One region of the Streptomyces sp. NPDC002886 genome, then DNA from elsewhere that is predicted to be linked to it. Evidence: riboswitches for the same ligand, from Rfam matches in the RefSeq annotation. Region 1 holds a riboswitch; the other holds the start of a gene.
What was found. A riboswitch is a leader RNA that binds a small molecule or an ion and turns the genes downstream of it on or off. The one in region 1 is predicted to bind cyclic di-AMP.
Positions count from the first base shown of each region.

Region 1 (7,848 bases):
CCGTGGGCCTTCCCGGCCCCCGAGCGCGGGGTACTGGCCAACGGCCTGACCCTGCTGCGCTGCCAGCGCCCGGGCCAGCAGGTCGTCGCGGTCGAGATCAACCTCGCCGCCCCGCTCGACGCGGAGCCCGAGGGCCTCGACGGCGTGGCCACGATCATGGTCCGCGCCCTGTCGGAGGGCACCGACAAGCGCTCCGCCGAGGAGTTCGCCGCCGAGCTGGAGCGCTGCGGCGCCACCCTCGACGCGCACGCCGACCACCCCGGCCTGCGGGTCTCCCTGGAGGTCCCGGCCTCCCGCCTGCACAAGGCGCTGGGGCTGGTCGCCGAGGCGCTGCGCGCGCCGGCCTTCGCCGACGCCGAGGTCGACCGCCTGGTGCGCAACCGGCTCGACGAGATCCCGCACGAGAGCGCCAACCCGCAGCGCCGCGCCGCCAAGCAGCTCTCGAAGGAGCTCTTCCCGGCCACCCTGCGGATGTCGCGCCCGCGTCAGGGAACCGAGGAGACGGTCGCCCGCATCGACTCCGCGGCCGTACGCGCCTTCTACGAGGCCCACGTGCGCCCCGCGACCGCCACCGCGGTGGTCGTGGGCGATCTGACCGGCATCGACCTGGACGCCGTCCTGGCCGACACCCTGGGCGCGTGGACCGGCGACACCACCGCCCCGCGCCCGGTCCCGCCGATCACCGCCGACGACACGGGCCGCGTGGTCATCGTGGACCGGCCCGGCGCGGTCCAGACGCAGCTGCTGATCGGCCGCATCGGGGCGGACCGGCACGACCGGGTCTGGGCGCCCCAGGTGCTCGGCACGTACTGCCTGGGCGGCACGCTCACCTCCCGGCTGGACAAGGTGCTGCGCGAGGAGAAGGGGTACACGTACGGCGTGCGCGCCTTCGGCCAGGTGCTGCGCTCCACCGCCGACGGCAAGGGCGCCTCGATGCTCGCCATCAGCGGCTCGGTGGACACCCCGAACACCGGCCCGGCCCTGGACGACCTCTGGACGGTGCTGCGTACCCTCGCGGAGGGCGGCCTGACCGACGCCGAACGGGACGTGGCCGTGCAGAACTTGGTGGGGGTGGCCCCGCTGAAGTTCGAGACGGCGGCCTCCGTCGCGGGCACGCTCGCCGACCAGGTCGAGCAGGAGCTTCCGGACGACTACCAGGCGCAGTTGTACGCGCGGCTGGCCGAAACGGGGACGGTGGAGGCCACTTCGGCGGTCGTCAGCGCCTTCCCGGTGGACCGTCTGGTCACGGTCCTGGTCGGGGACGCCTCGCTGATCGAGGAGCCGGTACGGGCCCTCGGCATCGGCGAAGTGACCGTGGTCGCCAACTGATCGTCAGTTGATCTCCGGCGGGCCGTCAACTGGCCCGCCGCGGAAGGGGCTCCGGCGGCTTGTCCGCTGGGGTCCCTTTTGGGTTGCTTGTCCCTTTTCTGGTGTGGTTGCTTGTATGTGGTGTGGCGTACGCAACAAAAAGGCGCGTCTGTTTGGCGATTGACTGATGATCCGCCTAGCGTCGGCCGTGCTGTCCGTCAGTTGTAACCGCCGCGTCCGCGGCACCGGGCAGTGATCGCCGAGTCCCCGTCAGGCGCGAGCCTGGGGAGCCGGGGACCCACTTGTGTCCCTGGGGTGAATCGGACCGCCTCGCAAGAGGGGGCCCGTAGGAGACCTTCCTGCTCCGAACCCGTCAGCTAACCCGGTAGGCGAGAGGGAAGGAAAGGATCAGCCCCTTCATGGCGTTTGGCAGTAGTGCCGCCGGCAAGCACCGTGGTTCGAGCCGTCTGAGCCGCAAGACCGCCGGCTACGCCGGCATAGCCGCCCTCGCCGCCACCGGCGTCGTGGGCTCCCTGGCCGGTCCCGCGTTCGCCGCGGACAAGTCCCCCTCGCTGGAGGACACCGGCGCCCTGAACACCATCGTGCTGGCCGACGAGCTCGCCGGTGACGTAGAGGCCCAGGCCCAGTCCCAGGAGCGGGCCGCCGAGGCCGCCGCCGCCAAGGCGCAGGCCGAGGCCGACGCCCGCCAGCGGGCCGCCGAGGCGAAGGCGAAGGCCGAAGCCCAGGCCAAGGCCGAGCGCGAGGCCGCCGAGCGCGCCGCCCGCGAAGAGGAGCGCAAGCGCCTCAACACCTTCGTTTCGCCGATCGACGGCTCCTACGTCAGCACGCAGTACCACGCGGGCGGCGGCATGTGGTCCTCCGGCAGCCACACCGGCATCGACTTCCACGCCTCCTCCGGCACCTCCGTGCACGCGGTCGGCCTGGGCACCGTGGTCGAGGCGGGCTGGGGCGGCGCGTACGGCAACAACGTCGTCATCAAGCACGCCGACGGCACGTACACCCAGTACGGTCACATGTCCTCGCTGAGCGTCCGGGTCGGCCAGCAGGTCACCCCGGGCCAGCAGATCGGCCTGTCGGGCTCCACCGGCAACTCCAGCGGCCCGCACCTGCACTTCGAGGCCCGCACCGGCGCCGACTACGGTTCGGACATCAACCCCCTCACGTACCTGCGCTCGCACGGCGTCAGCGTCTGACCCGCTCGCCCCAGCGCACGTCTTCCGCGAAGGCCCCGGCTCTTTGAGAGCCGGGGCCTTCGTCGTGTTTCGCACTCCGCATTGTGTGAATGTTTCGTATTTCCGGCCGTCCTCGGAAATTATCGTGTGTTGCAATAGAGTCGCAACGCGCACAGCCATACGAAAAAGGCGGAGGTCCGGTCTTGCGTATTCCCGCGCACACGGTATGCACAGCGATCCGCGACGACATCGTCTCCGGGGTGTTCGGGCCCGGCGCCCGGCTGACCGAGGAGGTCCTGGCCCGCAGGTACGGGGTCTCGCGCGTTCCGGTGCGCGAGGCGCTGCGCACGTTGGAGTCCGAGGGGTTCGTGACCACCCGCCGGCATGCCGGTGCCTGCGTGGCCGAGCCGACCGAGCAGGAGGCGGCCGACCTCCTGGAGCTGCGGATGCTGCTGGAGCCCCTCGCGGCCGCCCGGGCGGCCAGGCGGCGCAGCGAGGCCCACCTCAAGGTGCTGCGCGGGCTGGTCAGGCTGGGCCAAGAGCGCGCCAGGAGGGGCCAGGGGGAGGATCTGCGCTCCCTGGGCGGCTGGTTCCACGAGACGCTCTCCCAGGCCTCGGGCAGCCCCGGACTCATCGCCCTGCTCACCCAGATGCGCCACAAGGTGGCCTGGATGTACGTGGTGGAGGCCCCGGTGCGGCCCGCGGAGTCCTGGGCGGAGCACGGCGCGATCGTGGACGCGGTGGCCCGGGGCGACGCGGAGCGGGCCCGGATGCTGATGGCGGCGCACGTGGACCGCGCGGCGGGGGCGCACAGGATGCGCGTGAGGACTTTGCAACCTGCCGTAAACACGGCGAGCGTTCCGCATTAACAAACGCCGTATACAAAGAGAGGATATCCGGGCCGGTAATTAGTGCCCCGAGCCCCTTTGTAATTCCCCGCGCCCCGGGCGCCATTATGCCGCCGGAATTCGGGCCACCGGGACGGGCCGTTCCGAAATGGCCGGGCAGAGCCGGCCGGCCGGATCCCCGCACGGAAAGCAGCGAAGCCGTTGCCCTCGACCTCGTGGGTCGGGGGCAACGGCTTCGCCGTGCAAGTCCAGCAAGTCCTGCGGGTCGAACCCGAAGGGTCAGACGGTCTCGGGGAGCTCCTCGAGGCCCTCGGCGACCAGCTTCGCGAGGCGGTCCAGCGCGGCCTCGGCGCCATCGGCGGAGGACGAGAGGACGATCTCCTCGCCGCCCTGGGCGCCCAGGCCCAGAACCGCCAGCATGGAGGCGGCGTTGACGGGGTCGCCGCCGGCCTTCGCGATGGTCACCGGGACGCCGGAAGCGGTCGTCGCGCGGACGAAGATCGAGGCGGGACGAGCGTGCAGGCCCTCGGCCCAGCCGACGTTGACGCGGCGCTCTGCCATGGTGATGCCCTTCAGGTGCTTACGGGTTGTCTAGACCAGTCTCTCACGACGTCCGGAATGGTCGAACCGACCTTCGGCCCGAGTTTCCCGCCGTTCGACCTCCCCCAGCTTGCCCTGATTCGAGCCAGCTTGCCCGATGCGCCGCGCCCAGGCCAATCGAACCGTTCGCGCCTTAAGGTGACCCCATGACCACCGCGTCCGACCCCTCGTACCCGGACCACTGGGAAGCCGACGTCGTCCTTCGGGACGGCGGGACCGCCCGGATCCGGCCCATCACCACCGCCGACGCGGGCCGGCTGGTCAGTTTCTACGAGCAGGTCTCGGACGAGTCGAAGTACTACCGGTTCTTCGCTCCGTACCCCCGGCTCTCCGACCGTGACGTGCACCGCTTCACGCACCACGACTACGTGGACCGGGTCGGCCTCGCCGCGACGATCGGCGGCGAGTTCATCGCCACCGTCCGCTACGACCGGATCGGCGCGGACGGCCGCTCCGCCACCGGCCCCTCCGACGAGGCCGAGGTCGCCTTCCTCGTCCAGGACGCCCATCAGGGACGCGGGGTCGCCTCCGCCCTGCTCGAGCACATCGGCGCGGTGGCCCGCGAGCGGGGGATCCGCCGGTTCGCGGCCGAGGTACTGCCCGCCAACGGCAAGATGATCAAGGTGTTCACGGACGCCGGCTACCAGCAGAAGCGCAGCTTCGAGGACGGCTCCGTCCACCTCACGCTCGACCTCGAACCGACCGCCGAGTCCCTCGCCGTCCAGCGCGCCCGCGAACAGCGCGCCGAGGCCCGCTCCGTCCAGCGGCTGCTGTCCCCCGGCTCGGTGGCGGTGATCGGCGTCAGCCGCTCCCTCGCGGGCGTGGGCGCGGCGGCCCTGCGCAACCTGCGCGACAGCGGCTTCCACGGCCACCTCTACGCGGTCAACGAGGCGGTCACCCGGGATCTGCTCGACGGCGTACGCGCCTACCCCACGCTCGGCGCCGTCGGCGCCCCGGTGGACCTCGCCGTCATCGCGGTCCCGGCCGACCGGGTCCCGGACGCGGTGGCGGCCTGCGGCGAGCACGGGGTGCAGGGGCTGGTCGTGCTGTCCGCCGGGTACGGGGAGAGCGGGGCCGAGGGCATGGCCCGCCAGCGCGAACTGGTGCGCCAGGTGCGCTCGTACGGGATGCGGCTGATCGGACCGAACGCCTTCGGGGTGATCAACACGGCCCCCGAGGTGGAGCTGAACGCCTCCCTGGCCCCCGCTCCGGCCCCCGCCCGGGGCCGGATCGGGCTGTTCACCCAGTCCGGGGCGATCGGCATCGCGCTGCTCTCCGGGCTGCTGCGGCGCGGGGAGGGGCTCTCCTCCTTCGTCTCCGCCGGAAACCGGGCCGACGTCTCCGGCAACGACATCCTCCAGTACTGGTACGACGACGAGGCCACCGACGTCGCGCTCATGTACCTGGAGACCCTGGGCAACCCGAGGAAGTTCACCCGGCTCGCCCGGCGCACCGCGGCCGTCAAGCCCGTGGTCGTGGCCAAGGGAGGCAGGCACACCCCCGCCGGACACGTGGTCCCCGGCACCCGGCTGCCCGAGGCGACGGTCTCGGAGCTGCTGCGGCAGGCCGGCGTCATCCGGGTCGACACGGTGACCGAGCTGGTGGACGTCGGCCTGCTGCTGGCCTCGCAGCCCGTACCGGCCGGGCCGCGGGTGGCCATCCTCGGCAACTCGGAATCGCTCGGGGTCCTCACCTACGACGCCTGCCTCACGGAGGGGCTGCGGCCGCTGCCGCCGCTCGACCTGACCACGGCCGCCTCGCCGGAGGACTTCCGCAGGGCCGTCTCCGCGGCGCTGGCCTCGCCGGACACCGACGTCGTCGTCGTCACCGCGATCCCGTGGGTGAGCGAGCACGCGCTCGCCGACGATCTGGCGGAGGCCCTGCGGGCGGCCGCCGCCGCGCACCCCGGCAAGCCGGTGGCCGTGGTCCACGTGGAGCTGGGCGCCCTCGCCGAGGCGCTCTCGGCCGCCACGGCGCCGGCCGCCGCGGCGGACCTCGCGGACGCGCTGCCCGCGGTGCTGCCGACGCCCGCGACGGCTCTGGCGGCTCTGGCGGCAGGGTCCGAGGCGATGCCCGACGCCGGTCCGGTGTCCGGCACCGGGCCCGTATCCGACACCGTGCCCGTCTCCCGGCCCGCCGCCCCCGTCCCCCCGGCCGCGCCCTTCCGGCCGGAGCCGGCCCGCGGCGGCGCCGGGGGCGGGGCCGCGCCCGCTCCCGGCACGGCCCGGATCCCCAGCTACCCCGCCGCCGAGCGGGCCGTCAAGGCCGTCGCGGAAGCCGTCCGGTACGGGCAGTGGCGCCGGGCCGTCGCCGAGGTCGGGCAGGTGCCCGAGTTCGAGGACATCGACGAGAGCGGGGCCGCCGGCCAGCTCTCCCGCCTGCTGGCCGGCGTAGGGGAGGAGGTGGCCACCCTGGACGACCCGGACGCCCGCGAGCTGCTGGCCCGGTACGGGATCCGGGTGCTCTCCACGCTCCCGGCCCCCAGCGCCGACGCCGCCGTCCGCGCCGCGGCCGTGCTCGGGTACCCCGTCGCGCTCAAGACCACCGCCCCGCACCTGCGCCACCGCGCCGACCTCGGCGGGGTCCGCCTCGACCTCACCACCGAGGCCGAGCTGCGCCGTTCGTACGAGGAGCTCACCCACGCCCTGGGCAAACCGCAGGAGCTGCTGCCCGTGGTCCAGTCGATGGTCCCCCGGGGCGTGGACACCGTCATCCGTTCCGTCATCGACCCCGCCGCCGGCGCCGTCCTGTCCTTCGGGCTCTCCGGGGTCGCCTCCGAACTGCTCGGGGACACCGCCCACCGGCTGGTGCCCGCCACGGACAGGGACGCGGCGAGCCTGATCCGCTCGATCCGCACCGCTCCGCTGCTGTTCGGCTGGCGCGGCAGCGACCCCGTGGACACCCCCGCCCTGGAGGAACTGCTCCTGCGCCTGTCCCGCCTCGTCGACGATCACCCCGAGGTGGTCGGGGTGGCCCTGGAGCCCGTCGTCGTCGCCACCGAAGGGCTGTCCGTGCTCAGTGCGACGGTCCGCGTCGCCCACCCGCCCGCCCGCGGCGACCTCGGCCCGCGGACCCTGCCCAGCTACTGAGGACGGGGGCCGCGGAGAGACGGCACTTTCACGAAAAGCCCCAGGGCGGCCGGGGTGCCCCGTACGGGCCTTAGGATGGACCTCATGGCGAAATCCGGTACGACGACCCAGGGGCTGCGCACGGCGATCGAGCGCAGCGGCTACTACCCGGCCCTCGTGGCCGAGGCCGTGGAGGCCGCGGTGGGCGGCGAGCCGATGTCGTCGTACCTGGTCCACCAAGAGACGACCTTCGACTCCAACGAGGTGCGCCGGCACGTCACCGTGCTGGTCCTGACCGGCAACCGCTTCATCGTCAGCCACACCGACGAGCAGGCCGCCGACGCCGGGTCCCCGTCGCCGTACGCGACCACCTCCACCGAGTCGGTCAAGTTGGCCAGCATCTCCTCCGTGGTGCTCAGCCGCGTCGTCGCCAACCCCGAGTCCTACACGCCCGGCACCCTGCCCCGCGAGGTCGTGCTGACCATCGGCTGGGGCGCGGTCTCGCGCATCGACCTGGAACCCGCCGCCTGCGGCGACCAGAACTGCGACGCCGACCACGGCTACACCGGCAACTCCACCGCCGACGACCTCAGCCTCCGCGTCAGCGAGGCCGGCGACGGCCCGGAGGCGGTGCGCCAGACCCTGGTCTTCGCACAGGCGCTCTCCGAAGCGACGGCGGCCACCTCCCACCCCGCCCGCTGATGGCGTACTCCGCCGCGCAGAGCTGGCAGGACGAGCCCGAGCTGCTGGACCTGGCCGGAGCCCCGGTGCCGCACTACGGCACCGGCTCGCTCGCCGACCTGCTGCCCACCCTCGTGGCCGGCCAGGGCG
Region 1 is NZ_JBIAPV010000008.1:184,583-192,430, reverse strand. It holds gene ACFYYB_RS30685 (M16 family metallopeptidase) at 1-1,329, shown strand, start outside; cyclic di-AMP (ydaO/yuaA leader) riboswitch at 1,556-1,715, shown strand; gene ACFYYB_RS30680 (M23 family metallopeptidase) at 1,728-2,522, shown strand; gene ACFYYB_RS30675 (GntR family transcriptional regulator) at 2,705-3,370, shown strand; gene ACFYYB_RS30670 (HPr family phosphocarrier protein) at 3,629-3,910, opposite strand; gene ACFYYB_RS30665 (GNAT family N-acetyltransferase) at 4,096-7,038, shown strand; gene ACFYYB_RS30660 (DUF5998 family protein) at 7,123-7,719, shown strand; gene ACFYYB_RS30655 (alkaline phosphatase family protein) at 7,719-7,848, shown strand, end outside.

Region 2 (7,848 bases), on a different contig from region 1:
CCCCGTCCGTGGCCGTCGCGTTCTCGTCGGCCTTCTTCTCGCCGCACGGGGTGACGCAGGCGCCCTTGGCCCACCACTCGGGCAGCATCGCCAGGGCCTCGTCGCCGAACGGGTTCACGCCCGGGCCCGCGGCCAGGGAGTGGCCGACCAGCACGTGCAGGCACTTCACCCGGTCCGGCATGCCGCCGGCGCTCGGGAAGCCCTGGAGCACCTCGATGGCGTCGCGGCGGGTGATGTAGTCCTCGTGCGCGGCCCGGTAGGCCGCGGCCAGCTCCGGGTCCACGGCGAGGCGGGCCTGCATCTCCTTCATCACGCCGTTGGCCTCCAGCGTGCCGATCGCACCGGCGGCCCGCGGGCAGGTCAAGTAGTACAGCGTCGGGAAGGGGGTGCCGTCGGGGAGCCGCGGGGCGGTCTCCACCACGTCCGGCTGCCCGCAGGGGCAGCGGTGCGCGATGGCGCGGAGCCCGCGCGGGGGGCGGCCGAGCTGCTGTTCGAACGCCTCGATGTCGGCGGCGGTCGGCTCGGTCCGGTCGGTCTGGGGCGGGGGCGTCTGCATGCCTGGAGGAAGTCTTTTCGTTCTCGTGGATGGGTGGGACTCAGTCGCCCGGGCGGTCGGCCTTGTCGACGCCGTCCCAGACGTTGGAGTACCAGGGCCGGTCGGTGGCGGCCTGTCCGCCGCGGCGCTGCTCTCCCGCGGCGGCTCCGGGGTCGGTCATGATGTAGCTGACCTCACCCGGCCGGACGAAGTGCAGGTGCTTGCGCGCCTGCTGCTCGGCGTACGCGTTGTCCTGCCAGCGGGCCTTCTCGTCGCGCAGCCGTTCCAGCCGGTCCCGCGCGGAGACCGCCTCCTTCTGCTGCTGCGCGATCTCCGAGCGCTGGGAGACGTACTGGCGCATCGGATACGCGAGGGCGACGACCAGGGTACAGAGGACGAGCACGAGCAGGGCGGCCCGGCCGGTGAGCCGGCTGCGGCGGACCTGCCGGCGGGACTGCGAGCGGTACACGTGTGCCGCGGTCCGCTCACCGAGCTGCTTGAGCCTGGTCGCGGTCGAGAACGTGGCGAACCGGTCCCGGTTCCCGGCCATTGATCCGCCTCCCCTATATGCGCACGACGCACTACGTCCCCGCACACGGTACGGGACCGAGTGCGGGGACGTAGGGAGGCTTGCGCCCCTAAGGACCGATCAGGGTGTTCAGCCCTTGAAGCGCGGGAAGGCGCTGCGGCCGGCGTACACCGCGGCGTCGTCGAGGATCTCCTCGATGCGCAGCAGCTGGTTGTACTTGGCGACGCGGTCCGAGCGGGCCGGGGCGCCGGTCTTGATCTGGCCGCAGTTCACGGCGACCGCGAGGTCGGCGATCGTGACGTCCTCGGTCTCACCGGAACGGTGGGACATCATGCACTTGAAACCGTTGCGCTGGGCCATCTCGACGGCGTCCAGGGTCTCGGTCAGCGAACCGATCTGGTTCACCTTGACGAGCAGGGCGTTCGCCGAGCCCTCTTCGATGCCGCGGGCGAGACGCTCGGGGTTGGTGACGAAGAGGTCGTCGCCGACGATCTGGACCTTGGAGCCCAGGCGGTCGGTGAGGGTCTTCCAGCCGGCCCAGTCGTCCTCGAACAGCGGGTCCTCGATGGAGACCAGCGGGTACGCGTCGACGAGCTCGGCGTAGTAGTCGGTCATCTCGGCGGCCGAGCGGGACTTGCCCTCGAACTCGTAGTTGCCGTCCTTGTAGAACTCGGACGCGGCGACGTCGAGCGCGAGCGCGATCTGGGTGCCCGGGACGTAGCCGGCCTGCTTGATGGCCTCGACGATGAGGTCGAGCGCGGCGCGGTTCGACTCGAGGTTCGGCGCGAAGCCGCCCTCGTCGCCCAGACCGGTGGAGAGGCCCTTGGTGTGCAGGACCTTCTTGAGGGTGTGGTAGACCTCGGCACCCCAGCGAAGGGCCTCGGAGAAGGACTCCGCGCCGATCGGGGCGATCATGAACTCCTGGATGTCGACGTTGGAGTCGGCGTGCGACCCACCGTTCAGGATGTTCATCATCGGAACGGGCAGCAGGTGCGCGTTCGGGCCGCCGAGGTAGCGGAACAGCGGGAGGTCCGAGGCCTCGGACGCGGCGTGCGCGACGGCGAGGGAGACGCCCAGGATGGCGTTGGCGCCGAGGGAGCCCTTGTTCTCGGTGGCGTCCAGGTCGATCATCGCCTGGTCGATCAGGCGCTGCTCGGTGGCGTCGTAGCCGACGAGCTCCGGGCCGAGCTGCTCGATGACGGCGAGGACGGCCTTCTCTACGCCCTTGCCGAAGTAACGGTTGGGGTCACCGTCACGGAGCTCTACGGCTTCGAACGCTCCGGTGGAGGCGCCGGACGGGACTGCAGCACGGCCGGTGCTGCCATCGTCGAGGCCCACCTCGACCTCGACCGTGGGGTTGCCTCGGGAGTCCAGGATTTCCCGGGCTACGACGACGTCGATGGACGGCACGAGCATCTCCTTCTGGGATGTGACGCTGGGTGTGCGGTGGCGTGTCAGGCCGTGGGATGGCCTTGCCGCTTAGAGCCTAACCGCCTCCGGGCACTCGGCCAGCCGACCGCCCGGGGGCTGGGACGAAAAAGGGCCTGAATGCCCCTCTTACAGGACATAGGACCCTTGATCATCGGCCTTTCGGAGGCTTCGTCAGGCCGGAGACATCCGCACACAGCACCGCCCGGCGCGAAGGGGGTTACGCGCCGGGCGGTGGAATCGCTGGTGGAACTACGCGGTGGAACTACTGCGCGTCGCGGAAGCGGACACGAGCGTTCTCACGGCTTTCAGCTGAGGTTCAGCTTCTGGCCGGGGTAGATCAGGTTGGCGTCCGACACGATCTCCTTGTTGAGCTCGAAGAGCTTCTCCCAGCCACCGGACACGTTGTTCGCGTCGGCGATCGCACCCAGCGTGTCGCCGGACTTGACCTCGTAGGAGCCGTTGCCCGTCTTCGGGGCGGCGGCCGGACGCTCGGAGCGGGTCGTCGGAGCCTCGACGCGCTTGGTCTCCTTCTTCGGAGCCTCGGCCTTCGGCTTCGGCTTCACCTTCGGCGCGGCCGGCTTCGGCTGCGTCTTCGGCTTGGAGGGGGTGGTCGTCCCCGAGCCGCCGCCGGTGTAGGAGGAGTTCGACAGGCCGACGCCGCAGGACGGCCAGGCGCCCTTGCCCTGGCCCTTGAGGACCTTCTCGGCGATGGCTATCTGCTGGCCCTTGGAGGCCTGGTTGGCCTGCGCGGCGTACGCCTTGCCGCCGTACGCGGCCCAGGTGGAGGACGAGAACTGCAGGCCGCCGTAGTAGCCGTTGCCCGTGTTGATGGACCAGTTGCCGCCGGACTCGCACGAGGCGACCCGGTCCCACTCGGCGCCGGTCGCGGCGGAAGCGGTGCCCGCGGCCATCAGCGGCGCGGCCACGGCGACACCGGCGACACCGGCGAGCGTGACGATGCGGACGGCCTTGGAGCCGCGACGGTGCTTGCCCTTGCCCGAAAGCAGCATGGAGTTCTCCTCACCGACGCCTACGAGGTGAGCTGTCGGGTTCGGGCGAGTGAGTGCCCGGCCGAGCGACCTAGCGCTCGTCTTAACCCCTAGCCGGCGATGTGACCGTCTCTCAACGGCCGCTACCGGCGCCTACCTTGGTTCCCCCGCTCCTGCCTTCGGCGCTTTACGCGACGAGTGTTCCCTCCGTCCGCCGGCAGGATTCGGCGATGCGGTCGAAGGAGCCCGCGGTGGCGAGCGATTCAGAAGGTAGACAGGTCTCCCCCCGATGTTCAACGAGGAACATCGGGGGGAACCGGTGCCTACTTGCGCTCCCCGGAAGGGTGTTTGCGCAGGTGAGGGCGGGGTTTGCGGAACCCGCCGGACCGGACACGCCAGTTGACCTGAAGAGACACATGTCTCACTTACAGAAAACGGACAATCAGCTGGTTCCGGGCGACTTAAGTGCCCCTATTGATCCGTTAGATCCAGATTCTGGCCGGGCTTGATCAGGTCCGCATCGCCGCCGATGACCTGCTCGTTGGCCTCGTAGAGACCCTTCCAGCCACCCTTCACTCCGTTGGCGTCCGCGATCTCGATGAGGCTGTCGCCCGCCTTCACGGTGTACGTCGACTCCGACGCGGCATCAGACGCGGAGGCCGTCTCGACCGCGGCCGGGCCGCGGTGCTTGCCGCCGCCCTCGGTCGAACCGGAAGCCGAACCGGAGGCCGCACCGGGGGTCGGCGTCGCGCCCGGAGCGGTGGACGCACCGGGTGCGGCCGGAGTCGTCGGGGCCGTGGGATCAACCGGGTTGACCGTATTTGCCGGGTTCGTCGGGTCCCCCGGATTGGACGGGGACACCGGAGTCGTCAGGTCCCCCGACGGCGGAGCCACCGGCGTGGTGGGGCCGACCGGAGCGGTCGGGTCCCCGGACGGCGGCGCCACCGGGGTGGTGGGGTCCACCGGGCTCGTGGGAGCCGTCGGGTCGCCCGGGAGTCCCGGGGGCGTCTCCAGGTCCGGCGCGGGCATGACGGGCAGTTCGCCGGGCACGCCGATCGGGTAGTCGGGCTGCGTCGAGGCCGACGGGGCCTCGGGAGCCGGGGTCTTCGGCGTAGGGGCTCCGAAGTCCGTGGACGGCTTGCCCGAGCCGGTGTGGGGCACGGAGTCGTCCGGGCGGGAGGGCGCCGGGGAGGCGGATCCGGAACCGCTGGGCAGGCCCGGGTCCACCTCGGCGGCGGGCGCGTCCTGGGTCAGACCGGCCGGCACTCCGCACAGCGGCCACGCCTGCGGGCCCTGGGAAGCCAGCACGCGCTCGGCGACCGCGATCTGCTGGGAGCGGCTGGCCAGGTCGGCGCGCTCGGCGAAGTCGAGCCCGCCGGCCCTCTTCCACTGCTCCTGGGTGAACTGCAGCCCGCCGTACGCGCCGCCGCCGAAGTTGGCACTCCACGTGCCGCCGCTCTCGCATTCGGCGACCTTGTCCCATGTGGAGGTCTCCGCCGCGCTCGCGCCCGTGGCGGCGAGCAGCGGCAGGGCGAGTGCGGTGCCGGTGACTCCGGCGGTGACGACAAGTGCGGGCACTTGTCGGGGGCGTCTGTGGCGGCCGTTCCCGGAACGCATGAGGCTGCACCTTTCGCATAACGGCGGGGTAACGGCAGAACCTAGCGGCCTTCGAACGCCTGTCACAAGTTTGGGCAGTGAACTGACTTCGGATCAGGCTGGTTTCAGGTGTTTTGGGGCTTCGATTCGGCGCTGAAGCGGACCGGCAGCGTCCGCAGCCCCCGCATGATGAGCCCACCGCGCCAGCGCAGCTCTTCGGGTGCCACGGCGAGTTCCAGATCGGGCAGCCGCGTCAGCAGGGTCGCGAGGGCGGTCTGCCCTTCGAGCCGGGCGAGCGGGGCACCCAGGCAGTAGTGGATGCCGTGCCCGTACCCGAGGTGCTGGTTGTCCGTCCGGGACAGGTCCAGGGTGTCCGGGTCGGCGAACCGTTCGGGGTCCCGGTCGGCCGCCGCCAAGACCACCAGGACCGGATCTCCCGCCGCGATGTCCCGGCCGCCGAGGGTGAAGGACTCGGTGGCGAACCGCCAGGTGGCCAGCTCCACCGGGCCGTCGTAGCGCAGCAGCTCCTCCACGCCGGTCTCCAGCAGTCCGGTCTCGCCCGCGGCCAGGGAGAGCTGGAGCCGCTCGCGCTGCTCCGGGTTCATGAAGAGGGAGTGGACCCCGTTGCCGATGAGGTTGACCGTGGTCTCGAACCCCGCGAACAAGAGGATGAAGGCCATGGCGGTGGCCTCGGCCTCCGTCAGGTGGTCGCCGTGGTCGCTCGCCCGGATCAGATCGGAGATCAGGTCGTCGCCGAGGTCGTCGCGCTTGCGGTGGATGAGCTCCCCGAGATAGGTGCGCATCTGCTTCACGGACCGGGCCACGCCGCCGCGCGGCCCGCCGCCGTGGCGGATCATCATTCCCGCCCAGTCGCGGAAGTCGTCCTGGTCCTCTCGCGGTACGCCGAGCATCTCGCAGATGGCGTAGATGGGGAGCGGGAAGGCGAACTCGTGGATGAGGTCCGCCTCCCCCTTCTCCGCGAACCGGTCGATGAGGTGGTCGGTCAGCTCCTGCACCCTCGGAGTGAACTCGGCCACCCTGCGCGGGGTGAACGCCTTCGACACCAGCCGGCGCAGCCGGGTGTGGTCCGGGGGGTCGATGTTGAGGAGGTGCGTCATCAGCTCCGCCTTGCGCTCCCCGGGGATCCCGGTGCGGCCCTTGGCGTGTGCGGAGCCCTCGTGGTGTGCCGGGTTCTTGCTGAGCCGCTGGTCGGCGAGGGCCTGGCGGGCGTCGGCGTACCGGGTGACGAGCCAGGCCTCGACCCCGCTGGGGAGCGTGGTGCGGTGCACGGGGGCGTGCTCGCGCAGCCAGGCGTACGCCGGGTACGGGTCGGTCGCGAACTCCCAGTCGAACAGGGTCGGAGGGGAGGCGGAGGCGGGTGTGGAGAGGGGCGCGGTTCCGTCCACGGACTGGTCGGCGGCGGGCTCTTCGGGGGCTGCGGGGGTCTGCTCGTGCACCCGGAGACCGTATCCCGCCCGCCACCCGTCACCCCATATGGACCAGTTGTCGCGGCTGTCCGTAGATCGGCTCTGGCTTGACCTCACGTTCCCCGGCGTTCCTACTTTCGGTTTTGTGGATGTGAGGATCTTGAAAAGCAGCTTCGCGGTGGTGGAGAGACGGGCCGAGCACGCGGTCAAGTTCTTCTACTCCCACCTCTTCTGGCACAACCCCGGAGTCCGTGATCTCTTCCCGGCCTCCCTCGAAGACATGGAACGGCAACGGGACCGGCTCTTCGCCGCGCTCACCCATGTCATCGCCCACCTGGAGAACGAGACGCTCGTCCCCTATCTGCGCGACCTCGGCCGCGACCACCGCAAGTTCCTGGCGGGGCCCGAGCACTACGCGGCCGTGGGCACCAGCCTCATCGCCGCGCTCGCCGAGGCCTCCGGGTCCGCCTGGCACCCCCAGGTGGAGAAGGCCTGGTCAGAGGCGTACCAGGTGATCGCGGACGCCATGATGGCCGGCGCCGCCGAGAGCACGGACCCGCCCTGGTGGGACGCGGAAGTCGTACGCCACCTGCTGTACGGGGAGGACATCGGCGTCCTGACCCTCCGCCCGCACGTGCACTTCCCCCACGTCCCCGGCCAGTACGCGAGCGTGAGCAGCGACCGGGTGCCGACGACCTGGCGCACGTACTCCCTGGGCAACGCGCCCCGCACCGACGGCACGCTCGACCTGCACGTCAGCCGGATCGAGGGCGGCCGCCTCAGCACCGCCCTGATCCGCGAGACCCAGCCCGGGGACGTGCTGCGGCTGGGCGCGGCCGGCGGGCAGATGACCTTCCGCCGCGAGGACCGCCCGGTCAGCTTCATAGCCGCCGGCACCGGCTGGGCCCCGGTCCGCGCGATGCTGGAGGACCTGGCGGAACACCCTCCCGATCAGGACGCGCGGCTCTTCGTGGTCGCACGGGACGCCGCACACCTCTACGACCGCCCGCTCATCGACGCGTACGCGGACTCCCTCGACTGGCTGAGCGTCACCTACATCACCCCCGCCCCCGGCCAGCACCGCAACCAGGCCACCGACCGGCTGGCGACCGCGCTCAGCAACCGCGGGCTGTGGCCCGACCAGAACGTCTACCTGAGCGGTCCGCCGCAGTTCATCCGGGAGACCTCGAACCTCCTGGAGGAACTCGGCGCGCGCCCCGAAGGGATCTTCTACGACTCCGTACCCGCCAGTGGCAGGAGCCAGGAGGACGGAAGCCGACCGATGGGCTTCGGCGAGTGGTTCCTGAACCGCCCCGACCCGCACTGGCACAACCCGTCCGG
Region 2 is NZ_JBIAPV010000009.1:91,211-99,058, forward strand. It holds gene ACFYYB_RS31585 (DUF501 domain-containing protein) at 1-556, opposite strand, end outside; gene ACFYYB_RS31590 (septum formation initiator family protein) at 597-1,085, opposite strand; gene eno (phosphopyruvate hydratase) at 1,194-2,480, opposite strand; gene ACFYYB_RS31600 (transglycosylase family protein) at 2,801-3,505, opposite strand; cyclic di-AMP (ydaO/yuaA leader) riboswitch at 3,508-3,679, opposite strand; gene ACFYYB_RS31605 (transglycosylase family protein) at 3,956-5,062, opposite strand; gene ACFYYB_RS31610 (cytochrome P450) at 5,206-6,537, opposite strand; gene ACFYYB_RS31615 (globin domain-containing protein) at 6,686-7,848, shown strand, end outside.
Region 2: linked by a shared signal. The riboswitch ahead of ACFYYB_RS31600 (transglycosylase family protein) and the one ahead of ACFYYB_RS30680 (M23 family metallopeptidase) in region 1 are both predicted to bind cyclic di-AMP.